Regions from separate parts of the Allobosea sp. 05T433 genome, predicted to be linked through region 2. Evidence: riboswitches for the same ligand, from Rfam matches in the RefSeq annotation. Region 2 holds a riboswitch; each other region holds the start of a gene.
The links. A riboswitch is a leader RNA that binds a small molecule or an ion and turns the genes downstream of it on or off. The one in region 2 is predicted to bind cobalamin.

Region 1 (5,366 bases), on a different contig from region 2:
GGGGCCGATGAGACCGAGGATCTTTCCCGGTTCGGCGTGCAGCGTCACGCCGTCCACGATCACGCGCCCTCCGGCGCTCCAACGGACGTCGCGCGCGGCCAGCGTCATGCCGGTCGCCTCGCGCGATAGAGTATGAAGGCGAAGGCCGGGGCGCCGAACAGCGCCGTCACGACGCCGATCGGCAGAATCTGCTGCGGCACCAGCGTCCGCGACAGGATGTCGGCAAGAATCATGAAGATTGCACCGATGATCAGGCATGCCGGGAGCAGCCGGGCATGGGCTGGGCCCGTCAGGAAGCGCGCGGCGTGGGGTATGACGAGACCGACGAACCCGATCGTGCCGACGATACTGACCATGGTCGCTGTCATGACGGCCGTCGTCACGAACAGCACGATGCGCACGCGGGTCACCGCCACGCCCAACGCGGCCGCGGCATCCGCGCCGAAGGCGAACGCATCGAGCGCCTTCGTATGAAAGATGCAGACAGCGAAGCCCGCGAAGGCCACTGGCGTAGCGAGCCAGACATCGGGCCAGCGCACCCCCCCGAAATTACCGAGAAGCCAGAACATCACGCCGCGGGCCTGTTCGGCACTGGCCAGCGTGGTGACGATCGTCGCGGTCGCCGCATTGAACAGCTGCGATCCGGCGACGCCTGCGAGGATCACGCGGTCGGTCGCGCCACCGGCCCCTGCGGCGAGCAAGGCAACGATGGCGAGCGCAGCAATGGCGCCGAGGAAGGCACCGCCAGATATGCTGAGCGCAGCACCGCCGAAGCCCAGGATCATCACCGCGACCGCACCCGTCGAGGCTCCGGCCGAGATACCGAGGATATAGGGCTCTGCGAGCGGATTGCGCAGCAGCGCCTGCAGGATTGCCCCCGAAAGCGCGAGCGCTCCTCCGCAGAGGGCCGCCACCACAGCCCGGCTCAACCGGTAGTCGAAGATGACGCCCTGCTGGATCGCGCTCACGGGGTAGTCGAGATCGAACAACCCGTTGCCCAGGGCCCTGAAGACCGTGGCAAGCGGGATCGACATTTCGCCGATCGTCACGGCGAGCGCGATCGCGAGTATCAGCAGGACGAAGGCGAGGATCGCTACTGCGCCCCTCGCCAACCAGTTGGGCCGAACCACTCCATGGCTCACTTGGTGAGGCCGAAGCTCTTGATGCCGTTGGCCAGCGCCTCGATGCCGTCGATCGTATCAAGCCCGGCCCTGGTCGCGCCGACATCCATGATCACGATCCGCTGCTGCCGACTGGCGTCGAGCTTGCTCGCAACCGCGTCGGTCTTGAGGAAGTCGAGCTTGAGATTGATGTCATCTGCTGGGAAACGCCGGCGATCCATCTTGACCACGACGATGACGGCAGGGTTGGCGGAAGCGACGGTCTCCCAACCGACCAGCGGCCATTCCTCGTTGGTGGTGATGACGTTCCGGGCGCCGAGCTTCGACAGGATATAGGCAGGCACGCCATTCTTGCCGGCCAGGAAGGCGTCGCCCTTGATGTCCTTGCTGGAGAACCAGACCACGACGGGGACATCCTGCGGCTTGATACCGGCCACAGAAGCGACCGCCTTGTCCTCGCGGGCCTTCAATTCGGCGACCAGCGCCTCGGCGCGATCGGAGACGTCGAAGATCTGCCCGAACTCGCGAATATTGCGGTAGACGAGATCCATCGTGAACATCTGCGTGCGGACGCCGTCGCCCGGCCCGGAATTGTCCTTTCCGACGCAGTCGGTGGGCGAGACATAGGTCGGCACCTTCAGCTTCGCAAACTGGTCGCGCTTGCCGACGATGCCGTTGGGGCCGATATGCCATTCGAACATCGCAGTCACGAGGTCGGGTTCCTGGGCGACGACGGCCTCGAAACTCGGATCGTTGTCGGCAAGCCGCTTCACCTTGGCGTTGACCGCCTCATAGGGCTTCGCGACAGGGCTGAACCACACGGCTGTGCCCACGACCTTGTCGCCGAGCCCGAGCGCGTAGAGGATCTCGGTCTGCGTCTGTCCGACCGCCACGACGCGCTTTGGCGCCTGGTTGAACGTTATCGTCTCCCGGCAATTCTCCAGCGTCAGCGGATACTGCGTCGGCGCGGCCAAGGCCGCTCCGGACATCGACATGCCGATGGCTGCGACGAACGAAAGGCAAGAAAGGCGTGCGGCGCTGCGCATTGAAGTCTCCGATAGCGTCGAGCGACGGCATGCGTCGCGAGGCTCGAGGGCCTCGCACGGCCGATCCTGTAATGCAACAATATTACAATTTTGATAGACTGCTCGACGAGTCTGCGTCAAGCGCTCTGCCGCGGCTGCGACCGCGTGGTTCGGCATCATGGACATGGAATTCATCGCTCCCCGAGATGACGAGCCGGGAGCTTGAGCGGATCGGTTCGGGGGTGCGGGTCTACGACCTGCCGCCGACGCAAATCCCCCCGGACACCCCGCCCGAAAGACGCTTCTGCGATCAGGGCAGGTCTCCTGGCTCGCGGGTCAGCGCTGGCTTCGCCCGGCCTTCCCGGCGTGAGAGCGCCAGTGGACGTTGGGAGAAGAGCTCGCCGCTTACAGTTGCGGGGGCAGCCTCGGATTCGGCGCAGGGCGCCTCACCGAATTCCCTCTTAGCTTCGGGCCTGGACCCGAGGAACCTTGATCGCGGCCGACCATAGAGGGGCCCAAGGCGGCGTCAAGCCGCAGGCACCGACCACACCGCCTGCTGATGGAGCCCTGCAGCGAGACGGCTCCATCCTTCTCAGCTCACTCCCAGCTCAGAGCGCCGCCGTTCTGGTATTCGATGACGCGGGTCTCGAAGAAGTTCTTCTCCTTCTTCAGGTCCATCGCCTCGCTCATCCAGGGGAACGGGTTTTCCGTTTCCGCGAAGACCGGCGCGAGGCCGAGCTGCGCGCAACGGCGGTTGGCGATGAAATGCATGTACTGCTCGCAGAGCGCAGCATTCAGGCCGAGGAAGCCGCGCGGCATGGTGTCCCGGCCATAGGCGGCCTCGAGTTCGGCAGCGTCGCGGATCATGCCGCGCAGCTCGTCCTGGAAGGCCTTGGTCCAGAGATGCGGGTTTTCGATCTTGATCTGGTTGATCACGTCGATGCCAAAATTCAGGTGAATGCTCTCGTCGCGCAGGATGTACTGGTACTGCTCGGCGATGCCGACCATCTTGTTGCGTCGGCCGAGCGACAGGATCTGGGCGAAGCCGGTATAGAACCACATGCCCTCGAAGATCACGTAGAAGGCGACGAGGTCGCGCAGGAAGGCCTGATCGGCCTCGGGCGTGCCGGTCTCGAAATCGGGATCGTCGAGATGCTGGGTGTGCTTCAGGGCCCAGGCCGCTTTGTCGGTGATCGAAGGCACCTCGCGATACATGTTGAAGAGTTCGCCCTCGTCGAGGCCGAGACTCTCGACGATGTACTGGAAGGTGTGGGTGTGCACCGCCTCCTCGAAAGCCTGGCGCAGCAGGTACTGCCGGCATTCCGGATTGGTGAGATGACGGTAGATCGCGAGCACGATGTTGTTGGCGACGAGGCTTTCCGAGGCCGCGAAGAAGCCGAGATTGCGCTTGATCGTGCGGCGCTCGTCCTCGGTCAGCCCGTCCTTCGACTTCCACAGAGCGATATCGGCCTGCATCGAGACCTCTGTCGGCATCCAGTGATTGTTGCAGCCGGCGAGGTATTTCTCCCAGGCCCATTTGTACTTGAGCGGCAGGAGCTGGTTCACATCGGCGCGGCAGTTGATCATCCGCTTCTCGTCGACGCTGACGCGGCCGCCGGAGCGATCGATCTCGCCGAGGCCGGTGGCATCGGCAGAGGTTCCGCCGGGCGCGGCCGGATTGAGATCGAGGGCGGTGGCAGGCTTGCTGTCTGACCAGTCGAGCATGATGAATATCCAATCGGGTCTGAATGTCATGGCCGGGTCTGCCCCGGCCGTCCGTATCGTTCGCTATCGGGCAGGGCCGGGCATCCATGCGCGCCGCGAAGGCGAGCGTGGATGCCGCCGCTGCCTCACTGGCAGGCTTCGCAGGTCGGATCGTCGATCGAGCAGGCGTTCGGCACGGCCATGCCATTGTCGAGCGGGATGTCGACGAGGATCAGCTTGGACGCGACGGGGACCGTTGCCGACACCGCGTTGAGCTTGCCGTCAGTGCCCTTCAGCGTCGACTTCTCGACATGGGTCGCCGAGAGCGCGCGCAGGTAATAGGTCGTCTTCAGGCCGAGCCGCCAGGCGAGGCGATAGGCCTCGTCGAGCTTCCTGCCGGAAGGCTGCGCCATGTAGAGATTGAGCGACTGGCCCTGGTCGATCCATTTCTGACGGCGTGCGGCGGCGCGGATCAGCCAGCTTGTCTCGATCTCGAAGGAGGTTGCGTAGAGCGCCTTGAGATCGTCGGGGACGCGGTCGATCTGACTGACCTTTCCGTCGTAGTATTTCAGGTCCGAGACCATGACCTCGTCCCAGAGATCGCGCGCCTTGAGATCGCGGACGAGGTCGGCATTCACGACCGTGAAGTCGCCCGACATGTTCGCCTTGACGTAGAGCTGGCTATAGGACGGCTCGATCGACTGCGAGACACCGACGATGTTGGAGATCGTTGCGGTAGGGGCGATCGCCATGCAGTTCGAGTTGCGCATGCCGGTGGTCTTCACCCGCTCGCGCAGGCTGTCCCAGTCCAGCGTCGTCGAACGATCGAGTGTTTCGACATCGCCGTCGCGGGCCTCCGAGAGGATGTAGAGCGAGTCGATCGGCAGGATGCCCTTCGACCAGAGCGAGCCTTCGAAGCTCGGGTAGCGACCGCGCTCGGCGGCAAGATCGACCGAGGCCGAGATCGCAAACCAGCTGATCGCCTCCATCGAGGTGTCGGCGAAGGCTACGGCACCCTCGGACGCCGCGGGCAGGCGCAAGGTCTGCAGCGCATCCTGGAAGCCCATGATGCCGAGGCCGACCGGGCGGTGGCGCAGGTTCGAGCGGCGTGCCTCGGGGATCGTGTAGAAATTGATGTCGATGACGTTGTCGAGCATCCGCATCGCGGTCGCGACCGTCTTGCCGAGCCTGGCCCGGTCGAGCCCGCCCGCCGTCACATGGGCTGCGAGGTTGATCGAGCCCAGATTGCAGACGGCGACCTCGTCGGCCGAGGTGTTCAGCGTGATCTCGGTGCACAGGTTCGAGGAATGCACCACGCCGGCATGCTGCTGCGGCGAGCGCAGGTTGCAGGCATCCTTGAAGGTCATCCAGGGATGGCCGGTTTCGAACAGCATGGTCAGCATCTTGCGCCAGAGATCGAGCGCGTTGAGGCGCTTGAACACCTTGATCTCGCCGCGCTCGGCCTTGGCTTCATAGGCCTCATAGGCCGCCTTGAACGGCTTGCCGTAGAGATCGT
Region 2 (5,366 bases):
ACCATCGACCACGGCGATGACACCATCGACCGTGACACGTGACCGAATGGCCGGCCAATTGAACGCGTTGACCAGCGGCTTCGGCAGGGCAAGCCCCGAGGTCTCGATCAGGATGTGTTCCGGCGGGTTCGGCCGGTCGAGCAGCTTTTCCAGCGCTGGCACGAAGTCGTCGGCGACGGTGCAGCAGATGCAGCCATTCGGCAGCTCGACGATGTCCTCCGCGGTGCAGCCGGAAATGCCGCAGCCGTCGATGAAGGAACCGTCGAAGCCGAGATCGCCGAACTCATTGACCAGCACGGCGATGCGCTTGCCCCCTGCATTCTCCAGCAGGTGCCGCACCAGTGTGGTCTTTCCGGCCCCGAGGAAGCCGGTGATGATCGTGCAGGGGATCTTGCCCAGCGAGCGGGCTTGGGGAGCGTTCATGATCTCATCCTTGTTGGCGCGCCGGGAGAGGCGGTACGCGCGCGACCACGCCCTTGCGGAACGAAGCGGGTCTTTCTTTCCAGGGAACGATACCGTTTGCGCTGGCTGCAAAGCTTGCAGCTGCGTCAACGATTTCGGCGATATGGGTGTCTGCGTCGAGATCGCCGATCAGATAGGTCCATTTGCCGTCGGCCGCCAAGGCGACGGTGCAGGGGCGATTGCAGACCGCGAGGCAGTCGACGGGTTCGACCGGAAGCGTCCCGCCGTCGCGCGCGATGCGTTCGCGCAGCGCCTCGGCAAAACCCAGTCCGGGCTGGTCGTAACCCTCCGGCAGGTCCGCCCGCGCGCGCCGGCAGGCGACGCAGACGAAAATGGTGACATCGCCTTCGGGCATAGGCCGGTTCCTTTGCTTCCGGCGCGATCCCGGGGGATCGCGCTCAGCGTCAGGCCTTGGCCGGGGCTGCGGCACGGCGCGTCGCCCAGGGCCAGAGCACGCCGACGGCAAAGCCGGTAGCGAGCCAGAGGGCAGCCTGGAGCGCGAGCGAGAGCGCGGCGAAATGCGCTGCGATTTCGGCCGGGACCTTGCTCTCCGGGGCGGCGGGATGTGGTGCGCCGATCAGATGCGGGACGAGCATGGCAAGCACGGCAAGTGCCCGCAGCCAGCTCGCCTCCGTCCGCAGGAAGACCCAGAGGCCGCCGGCGGTGACGAGCGCGGTGGCGATCCACCAGGTCTGGCGGTGGAGCAGTTCGGCTGACGCGCTGCCGGGCAATTCCGGTGCGAGCCCGGTCGCCGGCACGAGGCCGAAGGCCAGGAAGCCGCAAGCCGCCCAGATCAGTGCGGTCCGTTCAGTGATGGCATCGCCCGCTGCGATCATGCCGCCGAGCAGCAGGGCGGCAAAGCCGATCGCGGTCGCAATGGTGACGATGGTGGTGAAGGCCGTGCGCTGCAAGCCGTCCTGTGGCTTCCACTCGGCGTGGTCGGCTGCGTCGGCGCCGCCATGGGCAAGGACGATCCTGGCATCGCCGGTGAAGCTGGCGTGCTGAAGCTCGGCTGCGCGCAACGCCGTCTCAAAGGTTTCCGCCTTGAGGATCAGCGGCGTGGTGGTGACATGCTGGAGTGCTGCGACCAGGAGCCCAGCAAGAAGCCCGGCCAGAAGACTGACCGTGAGAACACGATTGACCATGTTGCCTTTCCCTCAGTGGCAGGGAAAGGCGAGGGTGTGGCGCGTGTCGTGGGCTGCGTTGTGAACGCTGGTCGAATGGGCGAAGCCGACGGTGAAGATCAGGGCTGCGCCGAGTGCCAGGGCAGCTGCGACAGCCTTGACGCGCTCGGATGCGCTGGCCTGGGTGGTGATCGAAGCCGTATTCGTCGTCATCTCGGTCTCCTTGGCCACCCCGCCGGCAGCCCGCTGGATTGCATCACTCATCGACGGCAGGTCTCCTGGCTCGCGGGTCCGGATCTCTCGCCGCCTTCCCGGGACAATCCCAGTGGCCGATGGCGCGAAACTCGCCGCTTACAGTTGCGGGGGCAGCCGCGGTATCGCACCGCGTTCCCTTTTCACCTCCTTGCAGAGGCACCGTCGGGGATGATCATTAGCCATCTGCACGGTGCTGTGCAATGCAGCGATCGTGATTGCGAGCGCAGTGAAGCGATGTGATCTCTGATGGCCTGTCCCGGCTTGTTTCGCTTCGCTCGCCAGGTCCGTTCCTTAGGCTGATCTTCCCTGGGTTGAGATTTTGGCAGTGGCAGCGATCCTTTCCCCTCTTACCCTCGTTCTGGGCGGCGCCCGCTCCGGCAAGAGCCGCCATGCCGAGGCCCTGATCGAGATGGTGCCGGCGCCCTGGATCTATCTCGCCACGGCGCAGGCCTATGACGATGAGATGCGCGCCCGGATTGCCGAGCACCGCGCCCGCCGGTCGCAGGATTGGATGACCATCGATGCGCCGCTGGCCCTGGCGCAGGCGATCCGCGCGGTTCCCGCGGGGCAACCTGCCCTGGTGGACTGCCTGACGCTCTGGCTGACCAACGTGATACTGGCAGAGCAGGATGTGGCGGCTGCAAGCCGGGAACTGGTCGAGGCCTGCGTTTCGGCACGTGGCCCGGTGGTCCTGGTTTCCAACGAGGTCGGGCTCGGTATCGTGCCCGAGAATGCGCTCGCCCGACGGTTCCGCGACGAGGCGGGGCGGTTGCACCAGATGCTTGCGGCGCGGGCCGACCGGGTGATCTTCATGGTCGCCGGTCTGCCGATGCAGGTGAAATGAGCAGGAGGTTCCGATGACGATCGATGCTGACGAGGCCGCCCGCCACAAGGCCAAGATGGAAAAGCGCAAGGCGGTGCAGGATGCCGAGGTCGCCGCCAAGACGATCGAAAAGGGACTCCTGATCGTCAATACGGGGCCAGGCAAGGGCAAGTCGACCGCCGCCTTCGGATTGATCCTGCGGGCTCTCGGCCATGACTGGCGCGTCGGGGTGGTGCAGTTCATCAAGGGCGCCTGGGCGACAGGTGAACGCAAGGCGCTCGACGCCTTCGGCGATCGCATCGTCTGGCACACGATGGGCGAAGGCTTCACCTGGGAAACGCAGGACAAGGCCCGCGACATCGCTGCCGCCGGGCGCGCCTTCGCCAAGGCCAAGGCGTTGATGGACGATCCGGAGATACGCCTGCTCGTGCTCGACGAACTCAATATCGCGCTGCGCTACGACTATCTGCCGCTGGCGGAGGTGGTCGAGACATTGGCGAGCCGGCGCCCTGATCTGCACATCGTCGTCACCGGCCGCAATGCCAAGCCCGAGTTGATCGCCGTCGCAGACCTCGTCACCGAGATGACGGTGGTCAAGCATCACTTCGCGGCGGGCGTGAAGGCACAGGCCGGGATCGAGTTCTGAGGCCAGGGCATCGACCCGAAACGTGGATCGCAGCTTTCGGGAAAGTCGAAGCAAACACAGAAGGTGAGATCGTCGTTCCCGATGCGATGCCCGGTCCGATGAACTAGAGGGCGAGCGCGGTGACGGCCCCCGCAACGGCGAGCCCCCACAGCAGCAGACACGCCCTCCGATAGAGAGCGAGCGCCCGCCGGATATCCGCCGCTTCCGCTTCGGCCCGGCCGTCCCCCATCCACCCGTCGTCGACCCTGACATCGCCATAGACGCGCGGGCCCGCCAGCRGGAGGCCGAGCGCACCTGCCATCGCGGCTTCCGGCCAACCGGCATTGGGCGAACGATGATGGCGGGCATCGCGTCGGACAGCTCGCCACGCATTGGCGGGGTCTGACGTTTTGTCGAGTGCGGCGGCTGCGGTCAGCAGCAGCGCGGTGAGGCGAGAGGCGGGAAGGTTGACGAGGTCGTCGAGACGCGCCGCCGCCCAGCCGAAGGCGAGGTGGCGCGGTGTCTTGTGGCCGATCATCGAATCGGCGGTATTGATCGCCTTGTAGAGCGCGCCGCCCGGCAGGCCGCCGACGCCGAGCCAGAAAGCCGGAGCGACGATCCCGTCCGAGAAATTCTCGGCAAGGCTTTCGATTGCGGCGCGGGAAACTCCGGCTTCGTCGAGGGTTTCGGGGTTGCGGCCGACAATCATCGAAACGGCGATGCGTCCGCCTTTGAGCCCGTCCCGCTCCAGTCCTTCGGCGACCCGTGCGACATGCTCGTGCAGGCTGCGCTGTGCGATGAGGCTGGAGGCGACGAGCGCGAGGGGCAGCCAGCCCAGCGGGCCGAGGCCGCGGCAGAGCAGGGTCAGCCCCCATGAGATGGCGAATGTGGCGGCAAGCAGCAGCGCGAGGGCGAGGCCGCCGGCCGCCTTGCGCACGATGAAGGAGGCGCGCTCGCGATTGAGCATCCGGTCGAGCCGGGAGATCAGCGCACCGATCCAGGTGACGGGATGGCCGATCAGCGCATACAAGCCCTGGGGGTAGCCGAATCCCGCCTCGATGATCAGGGCGGCGGCGAGGAGCGGTAGGGAATCGGACAGGCTCATGCGGGGCGGGAATGGCTGAGGCGGCAGGCAAGGTCTGGCATGGCGGCGATCTGGCACAGGCGAAGGCGCTGTTCCCGGAGGCGCCCGAGCCATGGATCGATCTTTCGACCGGGATCAATCCCATCCCCTATCCGGTTCCTGCGCTGCCGTTAAGCCTCTGGCAGCGCCTGCCGGGAGTGCGGGACGAGGCGGCATTGCTCGCTGCGGCACGCGAGACGTACCGGGTGCCCGAGACGGCCGGCATCGTCGCGGCGCCCGGCACTCAGATCCTGATCGAACTGCTGCCGTGTCTTGCGAACACCGGGCCAGTCGTCGTGATCGGCCCGACCTATGCCGAACATGCGGTGGCCTGGCGCAAGGCGGGGATGGACGTGCGGGAGAGCGCAACGCCCGCGGAGGCGGGCGATGCGGGCGTGGTCGTGCTGGTCAACCCGAACAATCCCGATGGGCGGGTGATTGAGCGCGCGCAACTCACGGCGGTTGCGCGTGACCTGGCCGGACGAGGCGGGTTGCTCGTCATCGACGAGGCCTTCATCGATTTCATGCCCGAGGCGAGCCTGATCCCCGAGCTGCCACCGGCGACGCTGATCCTGCGCTCCTTTGGCAAGACTTACGGGCTTGCCGGCTTGCGTCTGGGTTTCGCGATCGGCGAGGCGCGCCTGACGGAGGCCTTGCGTGCCGCGCTCGGTCCCTGGGCCGTCGCGGGGCCGGCGCTTCATATCGGGGCGCAGGCGCTCAGTGACACGGACTGGCTCGCGGCGGCCGCCGGTGCCCGGGCCAGCGATGCCGCCCGCCTCGATGCCTTGCTGGCGTCGCGAGGCGTGATCGTTGGCGGCACCTCCCTGTTCAGGCTGTTGGCGACGCCGGACGCACCGGCACTCTTCGCCCATCTCGGCCGCGACGGCATCTATGTCCGCCGCTTTCAGAACAATGCGAGCTGGCTACGGCTTGGCTTGCCCGGCGACGAGCCGT
Region 3 (5,366 bases), on a different contig from region 2:
CCGGGGTCTCGCTCGGAGCGTCGCGTGACCAACCGCGCTTGTCACAGCGGCGGCCCGTCAATCGGGTGGCGCTAGGTCCGCTGCGTCTCAGAACTCAACCGAGGCTGCGAGCTTGAAGGTACGGCCCGCCGCGGTCTGCAGTTCGAGCGGGTTGGTCGCGGCGACTGCGGCCGAAGCCGGAACCTTGTCGAAATTATAGACGTTCGAGAAATAGCGGCGGTCGAAGATGTTCTGCACGCCGCCGCGGACCGTGATGTACGAGGTCGGCTTCCAGTTCAGGAAGGCATCGAACACGGTGTAGCCCGCCGGCTTGAAGATGGTCGGCGCGCTGGCGCGGGTGACGCCCGCCCCGAAGGTTCCGATGACCTCGGCCTCCAGCCCATATTCGGGCATCAGGTATTTCAGCCCGGCGACAGCGGTAAACGGGGTGATCGAGTTATACGGCGTGGTCAATGCGCCAGCATCCGCTTTTTGCGTGCCGTATTGGTAGCTCAACGCGACATTGGCGAGCCAGCGCTCGTGGAATTTCCACTCGGCCGATGCCTCGATACCGGAAATCTTGACGCTCGAGAGGTTGCGATAGGTCAGATCGGTCGAACCGAGGATCGGCGCGAAGTTCTGAATGAAGTCCTTGTAATCGGCATGGAAGACGCCGACCGAGAACCAGCCATTGTCGAAGCGGCCGCGGATGCCGGCTTCGTAGGACGTGACGCTCTCGGGCTTGAGATCCGGGTTCGGGATCAGGTTCTGGGTGCCCATCGGCAGCGACGTATAGAGCTGCTGCGCGGTCGGCATCTTGAAGCCCTGGGCGTAGCGGGCATAGAGTGAATAGGTCTCGTCGAGCTTGAAGATCGTGCCGACCTGCGGGATCAGCTTATGCGAGTCGATCTCGCGCGGAGCCTTGCCCGGCACGATGACGTAGCCTGGCCCAATGCTCGGGTCGATCTTGTAATTGGCGTAACGGACGCCCGGCGTGATCGTCCAGCGACCGTTTAGCAATTCGATTTCGTCCTGCAGATAGAAATCGTAGCGCGTCGTCGTCGCGTTGGCGAAGTTGAAGCCGCCTGCAATCGTCGTGGTGGTGACGCCGGTCGACATGTTCCGGACGTCGTCGCGACGCTCATAATCGGTCTTGGTGACGTCGCCCTGGAACCCGTAGGTCAGCCTGTGGAAGCTCGAGCCGAGCGCGAAGCTCGACTTGGCCTGGATGTCGAGCTGGGAGAATTGTTCGGAATAGTCGAGGAAGCCGCGGGTGAAACGCTGCTGGTTGTTGGTCTGCGTCTGGTAGCGATTATTGGTGACCTCACGCTTCTGTGGCGAGAACGATGCCTGCCAGCGGATCGAGTCGAGGAAGCTCGTGCCGACATCCCATTGATGCTCGAAGGCGATGCGCTGGCGTGACTTCACTTCATCTCGGATATAGGGTCCGTTGCGGAGACCAGACGCCAAGACATTGTAGTCCCAGAGCTGATTTACCTTTGAGCTGTTGTCGAAATACTCTCCGGTCAGCTTGAACGTATGGTCTGTCGTCGGCGAGAAGACGATCTTGCCGAAGGCGTTCCAAACCGTGCTGTCGAGCGGGTTCAGCGTGTCGCAGCCGAGATAGCGCAGGCTCGGCACGGGGCAGCCCCAGCGGCCGCCATCGGCCCGGGCACGGCTGAGTTTGGCCTCCTCCGCCGTCTTCTGGCTCAGGCCGACAATGGCCTCGAGGGCAGGGGTGAGCCTGAAGGCCGCAATGCCGGTCTTGGTGAAGGAGCGGTCGAAACTGTCATACCCGGCATCGAGACGTACGGCATACGGCTTGTCCTTGCCTTTCAGCAGGTCCTGGGGATCGAGCGTACGATAGGCGACGATGCCGCCCAGAGCATCGGCGCCCCAGAGCACGGAGCCCGGGCCACGCACGATCTCGACGCTCTTCAGGAAGGGCATCTCGACAAAGTTGCGATTGCCATCAGTGATGCGCTCGATCACACGCGATCCATCGACCTGCATCTGGACGCGGTTGCCGCCGACCCCCCGGATCGTGAAGCCATCGAGGTTGCCGAACGGGTCGGTGCCGCTGGTGAGGCGGTTGACGCTGACACCCGGCTGGTAGCGGACGAGGTCCTGCATGTCGCGCGTCATGCGCTCGTCGAGTTCCTGCCGTGAGATAACGTTCACGACGCCGGGAACATCGAGAACCTGCTTTTCACCGCGTGTCGCCGTGACCGTAATCTGGTCGAGCGTGAACGCCGGTGACGCACTGCCGCCATCTGCGATCGCTTGAGAGTAACAAATCGTGCTTTGAAGGATTGTAAAAAGGAAAGTGGCTGAAAAATATAGTTTTGATTTGTTCTTCATTGGAAGACCCCAGTCCATTTGCGGGTGGATGTAGTCCGCTGGTACTAGGATTCGCAATTGTAAATTTGACACAGTGTTTTCTGATGTATTTTTGTAGTGAAGTACATGCAATCTATAATAGATATAGATTCTAATTATTCTACTTTAGCAATTGCGCGGGGAACTGCTTGCCCCGCATCGCCTGCGCGCGACCAGGGTACACCCCGCCGTCGGGGGCAGCGTCAGTCGGCGCAGATAGCGACATGGAGACATAAAGATGTCTTTATATTCCCATTGACTGCGGCGAGCATTTGGACCTAGGTTGGGGTGTCGTGGTTCTCTGGGTCTGTTTGCCCGGAGCTAAGAGGGAAGCCGGTGCGTCGAGGTCGCTATTGACCTGGGCAAGGCCGGCGCTGCCCCCGCAACTGTAAGCGGTGAGCCGCTGTCCAAGATGTGTCACTGAGGCCGGCAAGGTCTCGGGAAGGCCGGACAGCAGCGATGACCCGTGAGCCAGGAGACCTGCCTCGACGAACTGAACGTCCTCGGGCGGGGTGTCCCGGTGGAGCGCTTTGCGATTGCGCAGGCTCTTCGCCGGCGGAATCCTGGACGCGTCCGCTTTGGCCTTTGCTCCCAACTTCTGGGGTAAGCCTATGTCATCTTCACTTCCTGTCGCGACCCTTGGGACGCCGCGCATTGGTCCGCGCCGCGAACTCAAACTCGCTCTCGAAAGCTATTGGTCGGGCAAGTCGACCGAAAGGGACCTGCTCGACACCGCCGCCGCATTGCGCGCCGCCGACTGGGCGCGCCAGAAGGCACGCGGCGTCACCGTCATCCCGTCGAACGACTTTTCGTTCTACGATCAGGTGCTGGACATCAGCGTGATGGTCGGCGCGATTCCCGAGATCTATGGCTGGAAGGGTGGTCCGGTCGGGCTGGCGACCTATTTCGCCATGGCGCGAGGTGCGCAAAGCGAGACCGAGCCGCACACCTCCTGCGGCCATGCCCACCACGACCACGAGCATTCCCACGGCGCCCCGGCGCAGGAAATGACCAAGTGGTTCGACACCAACTACCACTACATGGTGCCCGAATTCGCGACCGGACAGCGCTTCGCACTGTCCTCGCTCAAGGCGGTCGACGAGTATCGTGAGGCCAAGTCACTCGGCTACGACACCCGCCCCGTTCTGCTTGGGCCGGTCACCTATCTGAAACTCGGCAAGAGCAAGGACGCCAGCCTCGATCCGCTCTCGCTGCTCGGCGAGTTGCTGCCGGTCTATATCGATGTGCTGCGCCGCCTTTCCGCCAATGGTGCCGAATGGGTCCAGATCGACGAGCCTTGTCTGGTGCTCGATCTCGACGAGGCCGCCCGCGACGCCCTGCGCCGGACCTATGCCACCATCGCCCATGCCTTGCCGCAGCTGAAGGTCATGCTGACGACCTATTTCGGTGGTCTCGGCGACAATCTCGACACGGCGGTCACGCTGCCTGTCGCAGGCCTTCATCTCGACCTCGTGCGCGCTCCCGCGCAGCTCGAGGAGGTGCTGGCCAAGGCACCGCGCGGGCTCGTGCTGTCGCTCGGCATGATCGATGGCCGCAACATCTGGCGGGCCAACCTGCCGGCGCTGCTCGGCCGGCTCGAGCCGGTGGTCGCCAGGCGCGGCACCGACCATGTCCAGATCGCGCCCTCCTGCTCGCTGCTGCACACGCCGATCGATCTCGATCTCGAAACCGATCTCGACTCCGACCTGAAGAGCTGGCTCGCCTTCTCCGTACAGAAGATGGGCGAACTCTCGGTGCTGGGCAAAGCCCTCGCGGGTGGCCGCGACAGCGTCAGGGATGCCCTGGACGCTTCGGCGGCCGCAGCGGCGGCCCGAAAGGCTTCGCCGAAAGTCCACGATGCCGCAGTCGCCGCTCGTGTCGCGGCGGTGACGCCCAGCATGACGGACCGCAAGAGCCCCTTCGCAGCCCGAGCGAAATTGCAGCGCGAACGCTTCAACCTGCCAGCCTTCCCGACGACAACGATCGGCTCCTTTCCGCAGACCGCCGAGGTCCGCAAGGCCCGCTCGGCTCATGCCAAGGGCCTGATCAGCGATGCCGACTATGAGCAATTCCTGCGTGAGGAGACGGAGCGCACGGTGCGCTGGCAGGAGGAGATTGGCCTCGACGTGCTCGTCCATGGCGAGTTCGAGCGCAACGACATGGTGCAGTATTTTGGCGAGCAGCTCGCCGGCTTCGCCTTCACCAAACATGGCTGGGTCCAGAGCTACGGCTCGCGCTGTGTGCGGCCGCCAATCCTGTTCGGCGACGTCTCGCGGCCGCAGCCGATGACGGTCGGCTGGTGGACCTATTCGCAGTCGCTGACGGTGAGGCCGATGAAGGGCATGCTGACCGGGCCCGTGACGATCCTGAACTGGTCTTTCGTCCGCGACGACATCCCGCGCAGTGCCTCCTGCCGCCAGATCGCGCTGGCGATCCGCGACGAGGTCATCGATTTGGAGAAGGCCGGTGCCGCGATGATCCAAATCGACGAGGCGGCGCTGCGCGAGGGGCTGCCGCTGCGCAAGAGCGAGTGGAAGGGCTATCTGGACTGGGCGGTGGGCAGCTTCAGGCTCTGTGCCTCGGGCGTCACCGACGCAACCCAGGTGCACACCCATATGTGCTACTCGGAGTTCAACGACATCATCGACGCGATCGCCGCGATGGACGCCGATGTGATCTCGATCGAGACCTCGCGGTCGAAGATGGAATTGCTCGACGCCTTCAAGACCTATCGCTACCCCAACGAGATCGGTCCCGGCGTCTATGACATCCACTCGCCGCGGGTGCCCGAGGTGGGCGAGATGACGAGCCTGATGAAGCTCGCTCGCCTCCAGCTCGCAGACGAACAGCTCTGGATCAACCCCGATTGCGGCCTGAAGACCCGCAAATGGGAGGAGGTCAGGCCTGCTCTCGTCAATATGGTTGAAGCCGCGCGGCACGTCCGGGCAGCCGCTCGCTGAGCGCCTGAGGCTCGTCGCGGCGGCGCAGGACACCGCCGCGACGTCGCC

Region 1: it holds a riboswitch for cobalamin, as region 2 does, so the genes downstream of both, AC1DGP_RS18670 (ABC transporter substrate-binding protein) here and AC1DGP_RS25980 (CbtB domain-containing protein) in region 2, are expected to answer to the same signal.
Region 3: it holds a riboswitch for cobalamin, as region 2 does, so the genes downstream of both, metE (5-methyltetrahydropteroyltriglutamate--homocysteine S-methyltransferase) here and AC1DGP_RS25980 (CbtB domain-containing protein) in region 2, are expected to answer to the same signal.

The regions. Positions count from the first base shown of each region.
Region 1 covers NZ_JBFTKS010000013.1:45,379-50,744, reverse strand. The annotation lists gene AC1DGP_RS18680 (ABC transporter ATP-binding protein) at 1-108, opposite strand, end outside; gene AC1DGP_RS18675 (FecCD family ABC transporter permease) at 105-1,130, opposite strand; gene AC1DGP_RS18670 (ABC transporter substrate-binding protein) at 1,139-2,167, opposite strand; cobalamin riboswitch at 2,444-2,653, opposite strand; gene AC1DGP_RS18665 (ribonucleotide-diphosphate reductase subunit beta) at 2,744-3,871, opposite strand; gene AC1DGP_RS18660 (ribonucleoside-diphosphate reductase subunit alpha) at 3,997-5,366, opposite strand, start outside.
Region 2 covers NZ_JBFTKS010000023.1:77,780-83,145, forward strand. The annotation lists gene cobW (cobalamin biosynthesis protein CobW) at 1-423, opposite strand, end outside; gene AC1DGP_RS25970 (DUF1636 family protein) at 428-817, opposite strand; gene AC1DGP_RS25975 (CbtA family protein) at 867-1,607, opposite strand; gene AC1DGP_RS25980 (CbtB domain-containing protein) at 1,620-1,850, opposite strand; cobalamin riboswitch at 1,838-2,020, opposite strand; gene cobU (bifunctional adenosylcobinamide kinase/adenosylcobinamide-phosphate guanylyltransferase) at 2,161-2,685, shown strand; gene cobO (cob(I)yrinic acid a,c-diamide adenosyltransferase) at 2,699-3,310, shown strand; gene cbiB (adenosylcobinamide-phosphate synthase CbiB) at 3,414-4,394, opposite strand; gene cobD (threonine-phosphate decarboxylase CobD) at 4,406-5,366, shown strand, end outside.
Region 3 covers NZ_JBFTKS010000013.1:26,799-32,164, reverse strand. The annotation lists gene AC1DGP_RS18615 (TonB-dependent hemoglobin/transferrin/lactoferrin family receptor) at 88-2,340, opposite strand; cobalamin riboswitch at 2,636-2,860, shown strand; gene metE (5-methyltetrahydropteroyltriglutamate--homocysteine S-methyltransferase) at 2,970-5,318, shown strand.